Regions from separate parts of the Stenotrophomonas sp. YJH_SMC_20 genome, predicted to be linked through region 1. Evidence: riboswitches for the same ligand, from Rfam matches in the RefSeq annotation. Region 1 holds a riboswitch; the other holds the start of a gene.
What was found. A riboswitch is a leader RNA that binds a small molecule or an ion and turns the genes downstream of it on or off. The one in region 1 is predicted to bind glycine.

Region 1 (7,341 bases):
GTCCGACACCGTGCGCGGCTGGGCCTGCTACCTGATCGGCAGCGATGCCCGCGCGACGTTGGCAGAGAAGCTGCAGCAGATGCGCACGCTGGCCGACGATCCACACTTCGGTGTGCGCGAATGGGCGTGGCTGGCGCTACGCACGGACATCGTTGCCGCGCCGATGCAGGCGCTTGAGTACCTGCAACCGTGGACACAGGAAACTTCGCCGTACCTGCGCCGCTTCGCCTGCGAAGCACTGCGTCCGCGCGGTGTCTGGGCCACACATATCGCGCTGTTCAAGCAGCACCCTGAACATGCATTGCCGATGCTGGAAGCACTGGCTGACGACCCGGAACGCTACGTGCAGGATTCGGTCGGCAACTGGCTCAATGATGCCGGCAAGACTCAGCCGAAGTGGCTGCGCGTGCTGTGCACGCGTTGGCAGCACGAGCGCCACAGCGACGCCAACGCCTACATCCGCAAACGCGCACTGCGCTCGCTCCGGTAGTGCCGGATGCTGGCCGACAACCCCGCAACCCCGTCAACCTCAAGGAAGAACCACCATGTCGCACACCTTCATCGAGCTCTATACCGCCACGCCGGCCTGGACCACAATGCCGCCCGAGCAGCGGAATGCCTTCTTCGCCCGTATTAGCGCCGGCATGCAGCAGTTCGATCCAGCCCGCATCAGGCCGCTGGCCAAGGGCCGCATCGCTACCGACGTGCCGCATGGCAGCGGCGAGCAGTTCTATGCGGTCTGGCACTGCGCCAGCCGCGAAGCGGCCGACACGCTGGTGGCCGGGATCGCCGCCACCGGCTGGCATGATTACTTCACCACCACCCATGCCATCGGTGAGATGAACAGCATGGGCCAGCATCTGGCCGACCTGGCCGCGCTCTAGTGGTACGGCGGCGGCCTGCGATCCCCGCCATGGGCGGCACATGCGCCTGTCACCGATACACGGTAAACAGTGCGTTGCCCATGTCCATCCGCAGGGACGTTGATCATGCAGAGCAAGCTCGAGGTCACGCTGTTCGGTCCGCTTGGCGAGTGCCCGGCATTGCAGTTGCCGGGGCTGGAGGGGCCGTCGGTGGCCATCCCGGAATCGGCCCTGCGTCGATTGGTCTCCGACCTCTACACCGCACGCTCCCTGCTCAACCCCGAGCAGCTGGACGAGGCCCGGCAGGAGCTGGATCGGGTGCTGGAGCGCTGGGCCGATATCCACGAAGGCCTGCTGCTGGACGTGGAAGTGCATGGCAGATGAGCGACGTTGCACGGCGACCACCGCGTGGGCTGCGCGGGCGGGCGCATCGCTGAACCGCGCCCCAGTTGCGGATGAAACATTTTGCACTGCGCAAAAGCTGTGCTATCAATAGATCCCATGAACGCAGCCGCTACCCGTTTTTACTGGTATTACTTTCCGAAGCCACTGGCGGAGGAAGGACTGCGCTCACCCTGAAGAAAGCTTCAGACGCATTCCCGAAAGCCGCCAGCGAACCTGGCGGCTTTTTTCATGCCGCCGCGCTGGGGACCCCCAACGTTCCGGAGATCTCCTGCAATGCCCCCGCACACCGACGACCTGCGTATCCGCACCATCGAACCGCTGACACCGCCTGCCCAGCTGCTGGCGATGCTGCCGTGTGACGATGAAGCCTCCGGCACCGTCAGCGCCTCGCGCGCGGCGCTGCACCAGATCCTGCACGGCCGTGACGACCGCCTGGCGGTGGTGGTGGGCCCGTGCTCGATCCACGACCCGAACGCCGCCATCGAGTACGCCCAGCGCCTGAAGCCACTGCGCGACGCGCTGGCAGGCGAGCTGGAAATCGTCATGCGCGTGTACTTCGAGAAGCCACGCACCACGGTGGGCTGGAAGGGCCTGATCAATGACCCGGACCTGGATGGCAGCTTCAGGATCGACAAGGGCCTGCGCATCGCCCGTGGCCTGCTGCGCGACATCAACAAGCTTGGCCTGCCGGCGGGTGTTGAATTCCTCGACGTGATCTCACCGCAGTACATCGCCGATCTGGTGGCGTGGGGCGCGATCGGTGCGCGTACCACCGAAAGCCAGGTGCACCGTGAGCTGGCCTCGGGACTGTCGTGCCCGGTCGGCTTCAAGAACGGCACCGATGGCAACGTGAAGATCGCCGCCGACGCGGTGGGTGCGGCTTCCAATCCGCATCACTTCCTGTCGGTCACCAAGCAGGGCGGCACTGCCATCGTGTCGACCACCGGCAACCCTGATTGCCATGTGATCCTGCGTGGGGGCAAGCAGCCGAACTACGACGCAGCCAGTGTTGCCGACGCCTGCCAGGCGCTGGCCAAGGCCAAGCTGCCGGCGCGCCTGATGATCGATGCCAGCCATGCCAACAGCCTGAAGAACCCGGAGAACCAGCCGAAGGTGATCGAGGACATTGCTGTTCAGCTGGAAGACGGCGAACAGCGCATCGTGGGCGTGATGATCGAGAGCCATCTGGTCGGGGGCCGCCAGGAACTGGTGGAAGGCCAGCCGCTGGTCTACGGCCAGAGCATCACCGATGGCTGCATCGACTGGGACACCACCGTGACGGTGCTGGAGCGACTGGCCGCGGCCGTGCGCGCCCGTCGCGACGTAAAGGTGTCCGAAGCCGCTTGAGTGCGGCACGTGTGTGGATGGCGGCCAGCGCCTGCGGGGGTGCGGCCGCGATCAGGGCCGGTCGGAGTTGGAGACCGGCCCATCTGCACCGGCGATGCGCCTGGCGCTGCGCATGAGCGACAGCGCCAGGTACATCGCCGGGGTGGTGTGAGACCCACGCCATGCGTGGATATCAGCGAGCCACACGGCAGGATTTCGGAAGAGTTGTATGGAGTCCTCCTGCGATTTCGGCCGAAGATGGGGTTCCTCGCCTGACTGGACCCCGCCGATGCGTGTTTTCCCGGATGACAACTTTCTGGATTCAGCTTGTCGGTCGATTTCCGGTGAAGCTGCCAAGGCGCTCGTGAGCTTGAAAGGCGGGCGAATCGCTGAAGATGCCGTATCTGTCATCGAAGACTGGTTTGAGCCGTCCCTCGAGAAGGCGCGCCTGCTGGCGGATCTTGATGAAAGAATCAGGATCCACAGCAGCGAAGGGGACGAGGGGCTGCTGCGGCCTGCGCTGAAGGCCCGGGCGGTGATCGCGGCATCTCCCGAGCCCGCGCCCGATGACTACGAGCCTTCATTCAAAGTAGTGCCTGCGACAACGCTAGGTGGCGACTGGAAATCCGACTGCGAGACCGACTGCGTGATTGTCGATGGTGATCTGATCGCAGACGGCACGCTGATACTGAACGATCTGAGCGAGACGCTCTGCGTGATCGTACTGGGGAGCCTCAGGGCCCGGAATCTCGACTGTGGTGGTTGGGTGTTCGTGCGTGATGAGCTGGAATGCGATCATCTGTACGCGTGCTCACTCAATGATGGGATTCTGTCCGTAGGTGGCAACATCACTGTTCAGACCTTCCTCGAGACCGGCACCTACACACAAGTGGCGGGGCACCTGACCGCTAGCTACCTCGGCAGCACCCACAACTCCATTGACGTGGAGGGCAAAGTGAACTGCCCGGGCTTCGATAGGCGATCTGATAGCGACTACTTGTGCCAATGGATTGATCCTGCGCTGCTGGAAGTCGACGATTCCGGCGCCGATTGGGGATGCGGACCCCAACGGTATCCGTCGGCTGACTATCCAGAGCGGATACGCGCGGGGGGCAGCCCCATGAAGTTCATGCTCTAGATCCACGCCATGCGTGGATACCGCTCTTCTGTAGCGCCGGGCCATGCCCGGCGAACACGCCATCGTTCAATGCACTTCGTCGTGATAGACGAACTTCGGCATTTCCCAGCGGTAGTGGATCGCCAGCAGGCGCAGCGCGAAGCCGCCGCCGAGGCAGCACAGGATTGCGGTGGCATCGGCCACGCCCCAGTGCAGCAGCAACAGGTAGGCCGCGCCGGTCAGCAGCGCGATGATCGCGTACAGCTCCTTCTGGAAGATGAGTGGTACCTCGTTGCAGAGGATGTCGCGCAGCACGCCGCCGAACGCGCCGGTCAGCATGCCGGCAATCAGCACGATGGGCATGGCATGGCCGGCCTCGCGCGCGATCGAGCAGCCGATCAGGGTGAAGGCGATCAGGCCCAGGCCGTCGAGTACCAGGAAGGTGCGGCGGAAGTGGTGCATCCAACGTGCGACCCAGGTGGCGATCAGCGCCGCGCATACGGTGAAGCCCAGGTACTCGGGATGCTTCACCCAGCCCAGCGGATAGTGGCCGAGCAGGATGTCGCGCAGTGATCCGCCGCCGAGGGCGGTGACGCAGGCGATCATGACCACACCGAACAGGTCCATGCGGCGGCGGCCTGCGGACAGTGCGCCAGTCATGGCCTCGGCGGAAATGGCAATCAGGTAGATGATGGACAGCAGCATGGGACAGGCTCCGGGCGCGGTGGGGCCGGCCATGCGCGACTACCGCCAGCGCCTGCGCAATGACGGGATGACGATGACCGGTGCCGCTCCCGCTGTCCTTTTGCCTGAGAGTTCAGCGACATGGGCCGCGTGCCCCTTCGGCGGATCGTCCCGGGCGTGCCCGGTGACCTCTCTCCAGCTCGGCGAGTCGAATGCATGGTTGGTGGGATTCCAGCCCACCGGCCTGAGCGATCATGGGAGCCTGCGCCTTCGGCGGGCGCCAGCGCGGCGCCTCTCTCCTGCATTCGGGCGCCAGTATATCCGCTGCAGTGCAGCACGGCATAATCCAGGCATGGCCCCGTCCCTCCGCCCCTGGTTCCTGTACCTGCTCGAATGCCGGGATGGCAGCTATTACGCCGGCATCAGCACCGACGTGGACGCGCGTTTCGCTGCCCACCAGGCCGGCAAGGGCGCGCGCTACACCCGGGCGCGGCCACCGCTGCGCGTGCTGGCCGTGCGCGAGTACCCGGACCGGGCCGCCGCGTCACGGGCCGAATGGCAGCTCAAGCAGCAGCCGCGCGAACGCAAGCTGGCCTGGCTGCAGGCCCCGGATCCTGCGCTTCTGTAGAGCCGAGCCCACGCTCGGCTCCGGTTTCTGTAGATTCACGCCATGCGTGGATGGGCTGCCGGGCCATGCGATGATCGCTCCGCGCCAAGCGCTGGAGACCCGGATGTCCACCTTTGCTTTTCAGCACGACCGTCGGTCATTGTCGTCGCTGTGGTACCCGAAACCGAAGGCGCCGTGAACGATGCGCGCCGCCGGCAAAGCATGGATCTCCGTCGTCGTGCTGGTCGCCGGCATCGCGCTGTTGCCTGGCCTGCTGTACCTGCTCGGGCTGGCATTGGCAGGCGGTCGGCCGAAGCCGGCCGACCGTGTGCCCAGTGGTGTGGCTGCGTGCAGCAGTGAGCCACGGGCGGGATACCACGCGATGAACCCCTGGCGCTTCACCGCCCAGTTCTTCGACAAGGACGTGATGAAGAAGGTGCCTGAAGTTGAGCGTGAGGCCTTCTGGATTGCCCGGCGCCACCTGTGGCGGCAACCGCAGCGCGGCATGCTGCGCTGGCATCTCAGTGGTACCGCATTGACGATCTGGATCACCCGGCATTGGAGTACCTCGCAGATTGCCGACACCGCGAGGAAGGAGGACTTCTGCCGGACCGGGTCGAAACAGTGGGTGTCCGGTGGCCCGATGAACCGGTAGATCCGACGCCATGCGTGGAGGGTGTTGACGGGGTCAGAGTCCTTTCCTGCGGAAAGGGATCCGACCCCGCTGCGTGCAGCCCTACCGCTTCGGCCGCCGGTCGTCCTGGCCATCACCGAAGATGATGCGCGCGCTGCGCTGGTAGCTCCAGTACGCCACGGCCCAGTTCAGCAGCACCACGATGCGGTTGCGGAAGCCGATCAGGAAGAACACGTGCGCGGCCAGCCAGAACCACCAGGCCAGCACGCCGGAAAGCTGCAGCCGGCCCAGGTGCACGATCGCGGCCATGCGGCCGATGGTGGCCAGGTTGCCGTAGTCGGCGTACTTGAACGGGCCGGGCTCGGGCTTGCCGTGCAGGCGCGCGCGGATCACCTCGGCCACGTATTTGCCCATCTGCTTGGCGGCCGGTGCCACCCCGGGTACCGGCTTGCCGTCGGCCTGGCTCAGTGCGGCCAGGTCGCCGGCCACGAACAGCTCCGGGTGATCGGGCAGGGTCAGGTCCGGTTGCACCGGCACGCGGCCCGCGCGGTCCAGCGGCACCTCCAGCGTGCGCGCCAGCGGTGAAGCGGCCACACCGGCGGCCCACACCACCGTGCGTGCCGGCACGAACTGATCGCCGAGCCTGAAGCCCTGGCTGTCGATGTCGCTCACCGGGGTGCCGGTCAGCACTTCCACGCCCAGCTTTTCCAGCTGCCGGCGCGCCTTCAGCGAAAGCACTTCCGGGAACGAGGACAGCACGCGCGGCCCGGCCTCGATCAGCCGCACTTTCGCACTGGCCGGATCAATGTGGCGGAATTCGTTGCGCAGCGTGTGGCGCGCGATCTCGGCCAGCGTGCCGGCCAGTTCGACGCCGGTGGGACCACCACCGACGACGGCGAAACTCAGCCACGCCGCCTTCTTTGCCGGGTCCGGTTCGGCCTCGGCACGCTCGAACGCCAGCAGCAGCTTGCGGCGCAGCGCGATGGCATCGTCCAGCGTCTTCAGGCCGGGCGCATCATCGGCCCATTGGTCGTTGCCGAAGTAGGCGTGGGTGGCACCGGTGGCCAGCAGCAGGCTGTCGTAGTCCAGCGTGCTGCCATCGGCCATGCGGATCTGCCGCGCCTGCTTGTCGATGGTCACCACTTCGCCCAGCCGCACTTCCACATTGCGCTGGTGGCCGAGGATGTGGCGCAGCGGTGCGGCGATATCCGGTGCGGACAGGCCGGCGGTGGCCACCTGGTACAGCAGCGGCTGGAACAGGTGATGGTTGCGGCGGTCGACCAGGGTGATGCGTATGCGCTCGCGGGCCAGGGCACGGGTGGCCCAGAGACCGGCAAAACCGCCGCCGACAACGACCAGGTGGGGAACGCGCTCGCGACTCATCGACTCACTCCAGTGGGGGCATCGGGGGAAGCGCCTGGCATCTTCGCACGGCGGCCACCTGTCACGTCAGCGCCTGCCCGGATCGGCGATACTCGGGTTCAGGCAACGGCCCGTGAGGAGCCCATGAGCGAACCGGAAAAGCGCATCGCCCTGTTGATCGACGCCGACAATGCGCCGGCCTCGAAGATCGACGAGGTCCTGGCGGAAGTCGCCCGCTACGGCGTGGCCAACGTGCGCCGCGCCTATGGCAACTGGAAGAGCCCGCGGTTGAAGGGCTGGGAAGCGGTGCTGCACGAATATGCGATCCGCCCGATCCAGCAGT
Region 2 (7,341 bases), on a different contig from region 1:
CTGGGGGTGAAGAACTTCGGCGAGTTCGAATTCTGGTTCGCCATCCTGAAAGTGGCGGCGATCCTGGCGTTCATTGCCATCGGTGTGGCGCTGCTGATGGGTTGGCTCCCGCAGGTGACCTCGCCTGGGCTGAGCAACTTCACCGAGCATGGTGGTTTTGCGCCGAAGGGCCTGGCCGGGATCGGCGCGGCGTTGCTGGTGGTGGTGTTTGCCTTCGGCGGCACCGAGATCGTGGCCGTTGCGGCGGCGGAGACCGAAGATCCGGAGCGCAGCATCGCCCGTGCCATCCGCACCGTGGCGTGGCGCATCCTGGTGTTCTACATCGGCTCGCTGAGCGTGATCATCGCCGTGGTGCCGTGGACCAGCGAGGCGCTGAAGTCGCCCTTCGCCGCGGTGCTGGACATTGCCCGTATTCCGGGTGCCGGCACCGCCATCACCCTGATCGCTGTGATCGCGCTGCTGTCGGCGCTCAATGCCAACCTCTACGGCGCCTCGCGCATGATGTATTCGCTGGCGCAGCGACGTGAAGCCCCGGCCGTGCTGGGCTGGACCGATCCGCGCCAGGTGCCGGTCATCGCCGTGCTGGCCAGCGTCCTGTTCGGTTTCGCCGCCACGGTGATGGAACTGCTGTTCCCGGACCGGGTGCTGCCGGTGCTGCTGAACATCGTCGGTTCGACCTGCCTGCTGGTGTGGACGCTGTCGCTGGTCTCACAACTGGTGTTGCGCCGCCGCGCGGATCGCCTGGGTACCCGGCTGCCGTTCCGCATGGCGGGCTTCCCGTGGCTGACCTGCTGCGCGCTGGCGATCCTGGCGCTGATCTTCGGCCTGCTGCTGAGCGAGTCGCACACCCGCCTGCAGTTCCTGTCGATGGTGGCGCTGACCGCCACGATCGCCGCCGGCAGCGCCATCGCGCGGCGCATGCGCGAGGCGTGATTCTGTAGAGCCGACCCTACGGTCGAGGCTGCTGTTTGCGCGATCGCCAGCCGAGCATGGGCTCGGCTCTACAACAGGCACACACTCCGCGTGGCACTGTGCGCAGGTGGGCCGCCAGCGGCCCGTCGACCGGGAGTACCGCATGCTGCGCAGTCGCCCCTTCCTGATGTTCACCGGCCAGGCCGAGGCCGCCCTGGCCCTGTACGCCGAGGCCTTCGCCGATTTCCGCCTGCTGGCAATGCAGCGCCATCCGGACGGCGCCGGTGCCGGCGTGCCCGGGCAGGTCCGACAGGCCATCTTCCTGCTCGGTGGCACCCACTACCTGTGCTTTGACAGCCTGGACGTGCACGATTTCACCTTCAGCCCGTCGATCTCGCTGTTCGTCGAGTGCTCCGGCGCCGAGCAGTTCGAGCGCGCCGCGCGCGTGCTGGGCGAGGGCGGCCATTGGTTGATGCCGGTGGGCGAGTACGATTTCAGCAACCGCTACGGCTGGGTGCAGGACCGCTTCGGGGTGTCGTGGCAGTTGAGCCTGGGGCAGATGCCGGATCCGTGATCGGTTCAGCCGCTGCGCTCGCCGGGCATGGCCCGGCGCTACCGTAAACGAAAACGGCCCGCTTGCGCGGGCCGTTCCGTCAATCACGCTTCGACTTCATCGTCCTTGTAGGCATCGACCGGGATGCAGGCGCACATCACGTTCTTGTCGCCGTACACGTTGTCGACGCGTGCCACCGGCGGCCAGTACTTGCTCTGCTTCAGGCTGGCCAGCGGGAAGGCAGCCAGTTCGCGCGGGTAGGCGTGGGTCCACTCGCTGGCGGTCACTGCGGTGGCAGTGTGCGGCGCGTTCTTCAGCGGGTTGTCCTCGCGGTCCAGGCGGCCGTCTTCGATCGCGCTGATTTCCTCTCGGATCTGGATCATGGCGTTGATGAAGCGGTCCAGCTCGTGCAGCGACTCACTCTCGGTCGGCTCGACCATCAGCGTGCCGGCCACCGGGAAGCTCAGGGTCGGGGCGTGGAAGCCGAAGTCGATCAGGCGCTTGGCCACATCCTCGGCGCCGATGCCGCTGGTCTTCTCCAGCGGGCGCACGTCGAGGATGCACTCATGCGCCACCAGGCCGTTGCGGCCGGTGTACAGCGTCTTGAAGTGCGGCGCCAGGCGCTTGGCGATGTAGTTGGCGTTGAGCTGCGCGACCTGGGTGGCCTTGCGCAGGCCTTCGCGGCCCATCATCGCGATGTACATCCAGCTGATCGGCAGGATCGAGGCGCTGCCGAAGCTGGCCGCGCTGACCATGCCGACCGGACCGTTGTCACCCAGCTTGCCCGGCAGGAACGGCGCCAGGTGCTCCTTGACCGCGCACGGGCCGACGCCCGGGCCGCCACCGCCGTGCGGAATGCAGAAGGTCTTGTGCAGGTTAAGGTGCGAAACGTCCGAACCCCACTTGCCCGGCTTGGCCACGCCGACCAGGGCGTTCATGTTGGCGCCGTCGGTGTACACCTGGCCGCCGTGCTTGTGGATGATCTCGCAGATCTCGACCACCTCTTCCTCGAACACGCCGTGCGTGGACGGGTAGGTCATCATGATCGCGGCCAGGCGGTCGCTGTACTTCTCGGCGTTGAGGCGGATGTCCTCGACGTCGACGTTGCCGTTGGCATCGGTCTTGGTCACCACCACCTTCATGCCGCACATCTGCGCCGAGGCCGGGTTGGTGCCGTGCGCCGAGTCCGGGATCAGGCAGATGTCGCGGTGGCCTTCGCCGCGCGAGCGGTGGTAGGCACGGATCGCCAACAGGCCGGCGTACTCGCCCTGCGCGCCGGAGTTCGGCTGCAGGCTGACCGCGTCGTAGCCGGTGCATTCGACCAGCATCGCTTCCAGCGTGTCGATCAGTTCCTTGTAGCCCAGCGCCTGGTCGGCCGGCACCAGCGGGTGGATCTGCGAGAACTCCGGCCAGGTCACCGGGATCATCTCGGCGGTGGCGTTGAGCTTCATGGTGCACGAGCCCAGCGGGATCATCGTGCGGTCCATCGCCAGGTCCTTGTCGGCCAGCGAACGCAGGTAGCGCAGCAGTTCGTGCTCGCTGTGGTGGGTGTTGAACACCGGATGGGTCAGGAACGCAGACTGGCGCAGCAGGCCGGCCGGCAGCGCGTCGGCGGTGCTTGCGTCCAGCGCATCGATGTCGGCCTGCGCGCCGAACACGGCGGCCAGCGCGACCACGTCGGCGCGGGTGGCGGTCTCGTCCAGGCTGATGCCGACCGAGTCGCTGTCGATCGCGCGCAGGTTGTAACCGGCGGCGCGTGCCTTGGCATGGATCTCATCGGCGTGCACGCCGGTGACGTGCAGGGTGTCGAAGAAGTCGCCACCGACCTGTACGCCGGCGTTGCGCAGTGCCGCAGCCAGGATGGCGGCCAGGCGGTGGGTGCGGCGGGCGATGCGGGTCAGGCCTTCCGGGCCATGGTAGACCGCATACATCGAGGCCATCACTGCCAGCAGCACCTGTGCGGTACAGATGTTGGAGGTGGCCTTCTCGCGGCGGATGTGCTGCTCACGGGTCTGCAGGGTCAGTCGGTATGCCGGGTTGCCCTGGGCATCGACCGAAACGCCGATCAGGCGGCCCGGCATCGAGCGCTTGTAGGCGTCACGGCAGGCCATGAAGGCGGCGTGCGGGCCACCGAAGCCGAACGGCACGCCGAAACGCTGGCTGTTGCCGACCACGATGTCCGCGCCCCATTCGCCCGGGGCAGCCAGCAGGGTCAGGGCCAGCAGGTCGGTGGCCACGGCCACCAGGCCGCCGCGTGCGTGCACGGCATCGACCAGCGCCTTGTAGTCACCGACCTGGCCGAAGGTGTCCGGGTACTGCAGCAGCAGGCCGAAGGCTTCTGCTTCCAGTGCCTCGGCCGGGGTGCCGACGCGCAGCACGATGCCCATGGGCTCGGCGCGGGTGCGCAGCAGTTCCAGGGTCTGCGGGTGCACGGCATCGTGCACGAAGAAGGTGTCCGACTTCGACTTGGCCGAACGCTTGGCCAGGGTCATCGCTTCGGCGGCGGCAGTGGCTTCGTCCAGCAGCGAGGCGTTGGCGATCTCCATACCGGTCAGGTCGGCGCACAGGGTCTGGAAGTTGATCAGCGCTTCCATGCGGCCCTGCGAGATTTCCGCCTGGTACGGGGTGTAGGCGGTGTACCAGGCCGGGTTTTCCAGGATGTTGCGCAGGATCACGTTCGGCGTGTGGGTACCGTAGTAGCCCTGGCCGATGAAGCTGCGCAGCACGGTGTTCTTGTCGGCGATCGCACGGATCTTCGCCAGTGCCTGCACTTCGGTCATCGACTCCGGCAGCGCCAGCGGCGCCGGCGACTTGATCTTGGCCGGCACGATGGCATCGGTCATCGCATCCAGCGACGCGTGGCCGACGACGTCGAGCATCTGCGCGATCTCGGCATCGTTGGGGCCGATGTGGCGCTCGACGAACGCATTGTGGTGCTCGAGCTCACGCAGGGAAGGGGTGTTCTGGGACATGGCGAAGGATCCGTCAGGAAAGGGCACACGCACGGGCACAAGCCGCCGGTCGGCGGTCTGCGGGGCGCCCCTCTGTCCTTTTGCCTGAGAGTTTGGAAGCGCGGAAAACCGCGGCTTCGTGCCCCTTCGGCGCCGGATCGAACCGGTCTCTCCAGAGTTCTGTTACGGGTGGTATCGGGCCTGAGCGATTACGGGCGTTGCGCCTTCGGCAGCGGTGTTCCGCTTCTCCCACCGTGTTGCCCGCCGATTATAGCCCGTTGCGGGCCCGCTGGCCGCGCCCCGGCGCGGGCCCGCGGCTGAATGGCCGATGGCCCGGCCGTGCGTTTTGTGCACCGCTGCATGGCATCGGGCGCAATCCCCACCTATGATGGGCGGATACCCGAATTCATCTGGCGCCGTCCCCGTTGCAGCGGGACCGGCGCCCGCCGTGCGTGCCGCGCATGGCCCTGCCGGACGCTTCCTTCATGACCGCCGCCGTTGCTCCCTCCACCCGCCGCATGGCCCTGCTGCTTGCCGGCCTGGCCATGTTCGGCCCGTTCTCGATCGATACCATCTTCCCCGCGTTCCCGCAGCTGGCGCAGCGCCTGTCGGTGGACGAGGTGGCGGTGCAGCAGACCATCAGCGTGTACCTGCTGTTCTATGGCCTGATGAGCCTGGCGCATGGCCCGCTGTCCGATGCGTGGGGGCGCAAGCGGGTGATCCTCGGTGGCCTGGTGGTGTTCGTCGGCGCCTCGGTCGGCTGTGCGCTGTCCACCGATCTGGCCACGCTGCTGGCGTTCCGCGCGCTGCAGGGCCTGTCGGCGGGTGTCGGCATGATCGTCGGCCGCGCGGTGATCCGCGATCTCTACCATGGCCACGACGCGCAGCGCCTGATGAGCCAGGTGTCGATGCTGTTCGGCATCGCCCCGGCCATCGCGCCGATCATCGGTGGCTGGATCCTGCTCAGTGGCGCCGGCTGGCCGCTGATTTTCTGGTTCCTGGTGGTGTTCGCGCTGGTCCTGCTGGCAGCCACTGCACGCTACCTGCCGGAGACCCATCCGGTCGAAGCGCGCGTGCCGTTGTCGCCGCACGCGTTGATGCGCGATTACGTGCGCATCGGTTTCAACCCGCGCTTCCTGCGCCTGGCGCTGGCCGGCAGCATCGGCTTCGGTGGCATCTTCCTGTACATCTCGTCGGCGCCGGTGTTCGTGATGCAGCACCTGCACCTGGGCGAGGGCGGTTTCGCCTGGTTGTTCATCCCCACCATCGGCGGCATGACCACCGGCTCGTTCCTGTCCGGGCGCATGGCCGGGCACACCACGCCCACCCGCCAGGTCGCCATCGGTTTCAGCCTGTGCGCGCTGTCGGCGCTGCTGAATGTCGGCTACGTGGCGCTGTCGCCGCAGTTCGTGTTGCCGTGGGCAGTGCTGCCGATCTTCCTGGGCGGCATGGGCATGGCGCTGATCTTCCCCATCCTGGCGCTGGCGGTGCTGGACATGTATCCGCACCAGCGCGGCCTGGCCTCGTCGCTGCAGGCCTTCGTGCAGCTGATGATCAGCACCGTGGTGGCCGGCGTGGTGTCGCCGTTGCTCAGTGCCAGCCCGCTGCACCTGGCGCTGGGCCAGGCCGCGTTCTTTGGCGCCGGCTTCGTGTTCTGGTACTGGGAGCACCGGCTTGAGCGCGCGGCGCAGGCAGCCTGCACGGGCGATTGAGCAGCGCGCAGGGGTAGGGTACGCCGCGATGCCCGTAACGCTTGCGGCGAGGAACGACCGGACTAGGCTGGGGACTCCAGCCAGCCGGTGCGTGGATGCACGACAGCCAGCCGATCCGATGTCGTTGCATGAGGTTCCCCCATGGCTGCGCAGCAGACCTACCGCCTGTTCGAGGTGGCGCTGAAGGAGCGCCGCGTTCTTTCTCCTTCCCTGGACCGCATGGTATTCACCGGTGCCGACGTGGCGCGGATGAAGACCGAAGGCCCGGACCAGCGCATCAAGGTATTCTTCCCCTTGCCCGGCCAGGACGTGCCGCCGGTGCCCAGCGGCGAGGACTGGTACCCGCGCTACCGGGCGCTGCCGGACGACCAGCGTCCGCCCATGCGCACCTACACCATCCGCCACCTGCGCGCCGAGCAGGGCGAGGTCGACGTTGATTTCGTGCTGCATGGCGAGACCGGGCCGGCCTCGCGCTGGGCCATCCACGCGCGACCGGGCGACCGCGTAGTGCTGCTGGCCCCCGATGCCGACTGTGCCGACAGCAGCGAAGGCTGGGAATGGAAACCGCCGATGGGAGTCGGCCAGGTGCTGCTGGTGGCGGATGAAACCGCGCTGCCGGCGGTGGCCGGCATCCTCGAGGAACTGGCGGCCATGGTCGATCCGCCGCGCACGCTGGCGCTGCTGGAGGTGGCGCAGGCCGGTGATGCCGTGCACCTGAAGGCGCCCTCCAGCGCCGAGCTGGTCTGGCTGCCGCGCGGGCGGGCCGCCTACGGACAGCCGTTGCTGCAGGCGGTCCAGGCGCGGTTGGCAGCGGCCCCGGGCGCGGCTGCCGGCGATGCGCCGGATGAGATCGACGTCGATACGCAGATCCTCTGGGAGCAGGCCGATACCCGCGTGGCCGGGCCGCTGTATGCCTGGGTGGCAGGCGAGGCGGCGGCGGTAATGGCGATCCGTCGCCACCTGGTCCGCGACTGCGGGCTGGACCGCCGCGCGATCACCTTCATGGGCTACTGGCGGCACGGCAAGGTGCTGGACTGACCGTGCTGGATCGAGCACGCGTGAAGCAGCGCTGCGGGCGGGGTGCGTTATCCTTGCGCCCCCTTCGCAGCGGTACCGCACCATGTCCACCAGCTCCAAGACCCGCCGCGACCAGCGCCGTCGCCAGGAAAAGAAGGCCGCCAACAAGGCAGCCGCGCAGGCGTCGCCGGTGGAG

Region 2: it holds a riboswitch for glycine, as region 1 does, so the genes downstream of both, gcvP (aminomethyl-transferring glycine dehydrogenase) here and AC5P6A_RS13000 (trimeric intracellular cation channel family protein) in region 1, are expected to answer to the same signal.

The regions. Positions count from the first base shown of each region.
Region 1 covers NZ_JCAFRG010000006.1:249,368-256,708, reverse strand. The annotation lists gene AC5P6A_RS13025 (DNA alkylation repair protein) at 1-490, shown strand, start outside; gene AC5P6A_RS13020 (DUF6616 family protein) at 546-884, shown strand; gene AC5P6A_RS13015 (hypothetical protein) at 990-1,247, shown strand; gene AC5P6A_RS13010 (3-deoxy-7-phosphoheptulonate synthase) at 1,542-2,615, shown strand; gene AC5P6A_RS13005 (hypothetical protein) at 2,884-3,732, shown strand; gene AC5P6A_RS13000 (trimeric intracellular cation channel family protein) at 3,799-4,416, opposite strand; glycine riboswitch at 4,499-4,604, opposite strand; glycine riboswitch at 4,618-4,707, opposite strand; gene AC5P6A_RS12995 (GIY-YIG nuclease family protein) at 4,748-5,023, shown strand; gene AC5P6A_RS12990 (hypothetical protein) at 5,205-5,657, shown strand; gene AC5P6A_RS12985 (FAD-dependent oxidoreductase) at 5,739-7,019, opposite strand; gene AC5P6A_RS12980 (NYN domain-containing protein) at 7,143-7,341, shown strand, end outside.
Region 2 covers NZ_JCAFRG010000007.1:185,692-193,032, forward strand. The annotation lists gene AC5P6A_RS13860 (amino acid permease) at 1-933, shown strand, start outside; gene AC5P6A_RS13865 (VOC family protein) at 1,076-1,486, shown strand; gene gcvP (aminomethyl-transferring glycine dehydrogenase) at 1,570-4,437, opposite strand; glycine riboswitch at 4,500-4,602, opposite strand; gene AC5P6A_RS13875 (multidrug effflux MFS transporter) at 4,902-6,128, shown strand; gene AC5P6A_RS13880 (siderophore-interacting protein) at 6,270-7,166, shown strand; gene AC5P6A_RS13885 (hypothetical protein) at 7,249-7,341, shown strand, end outside.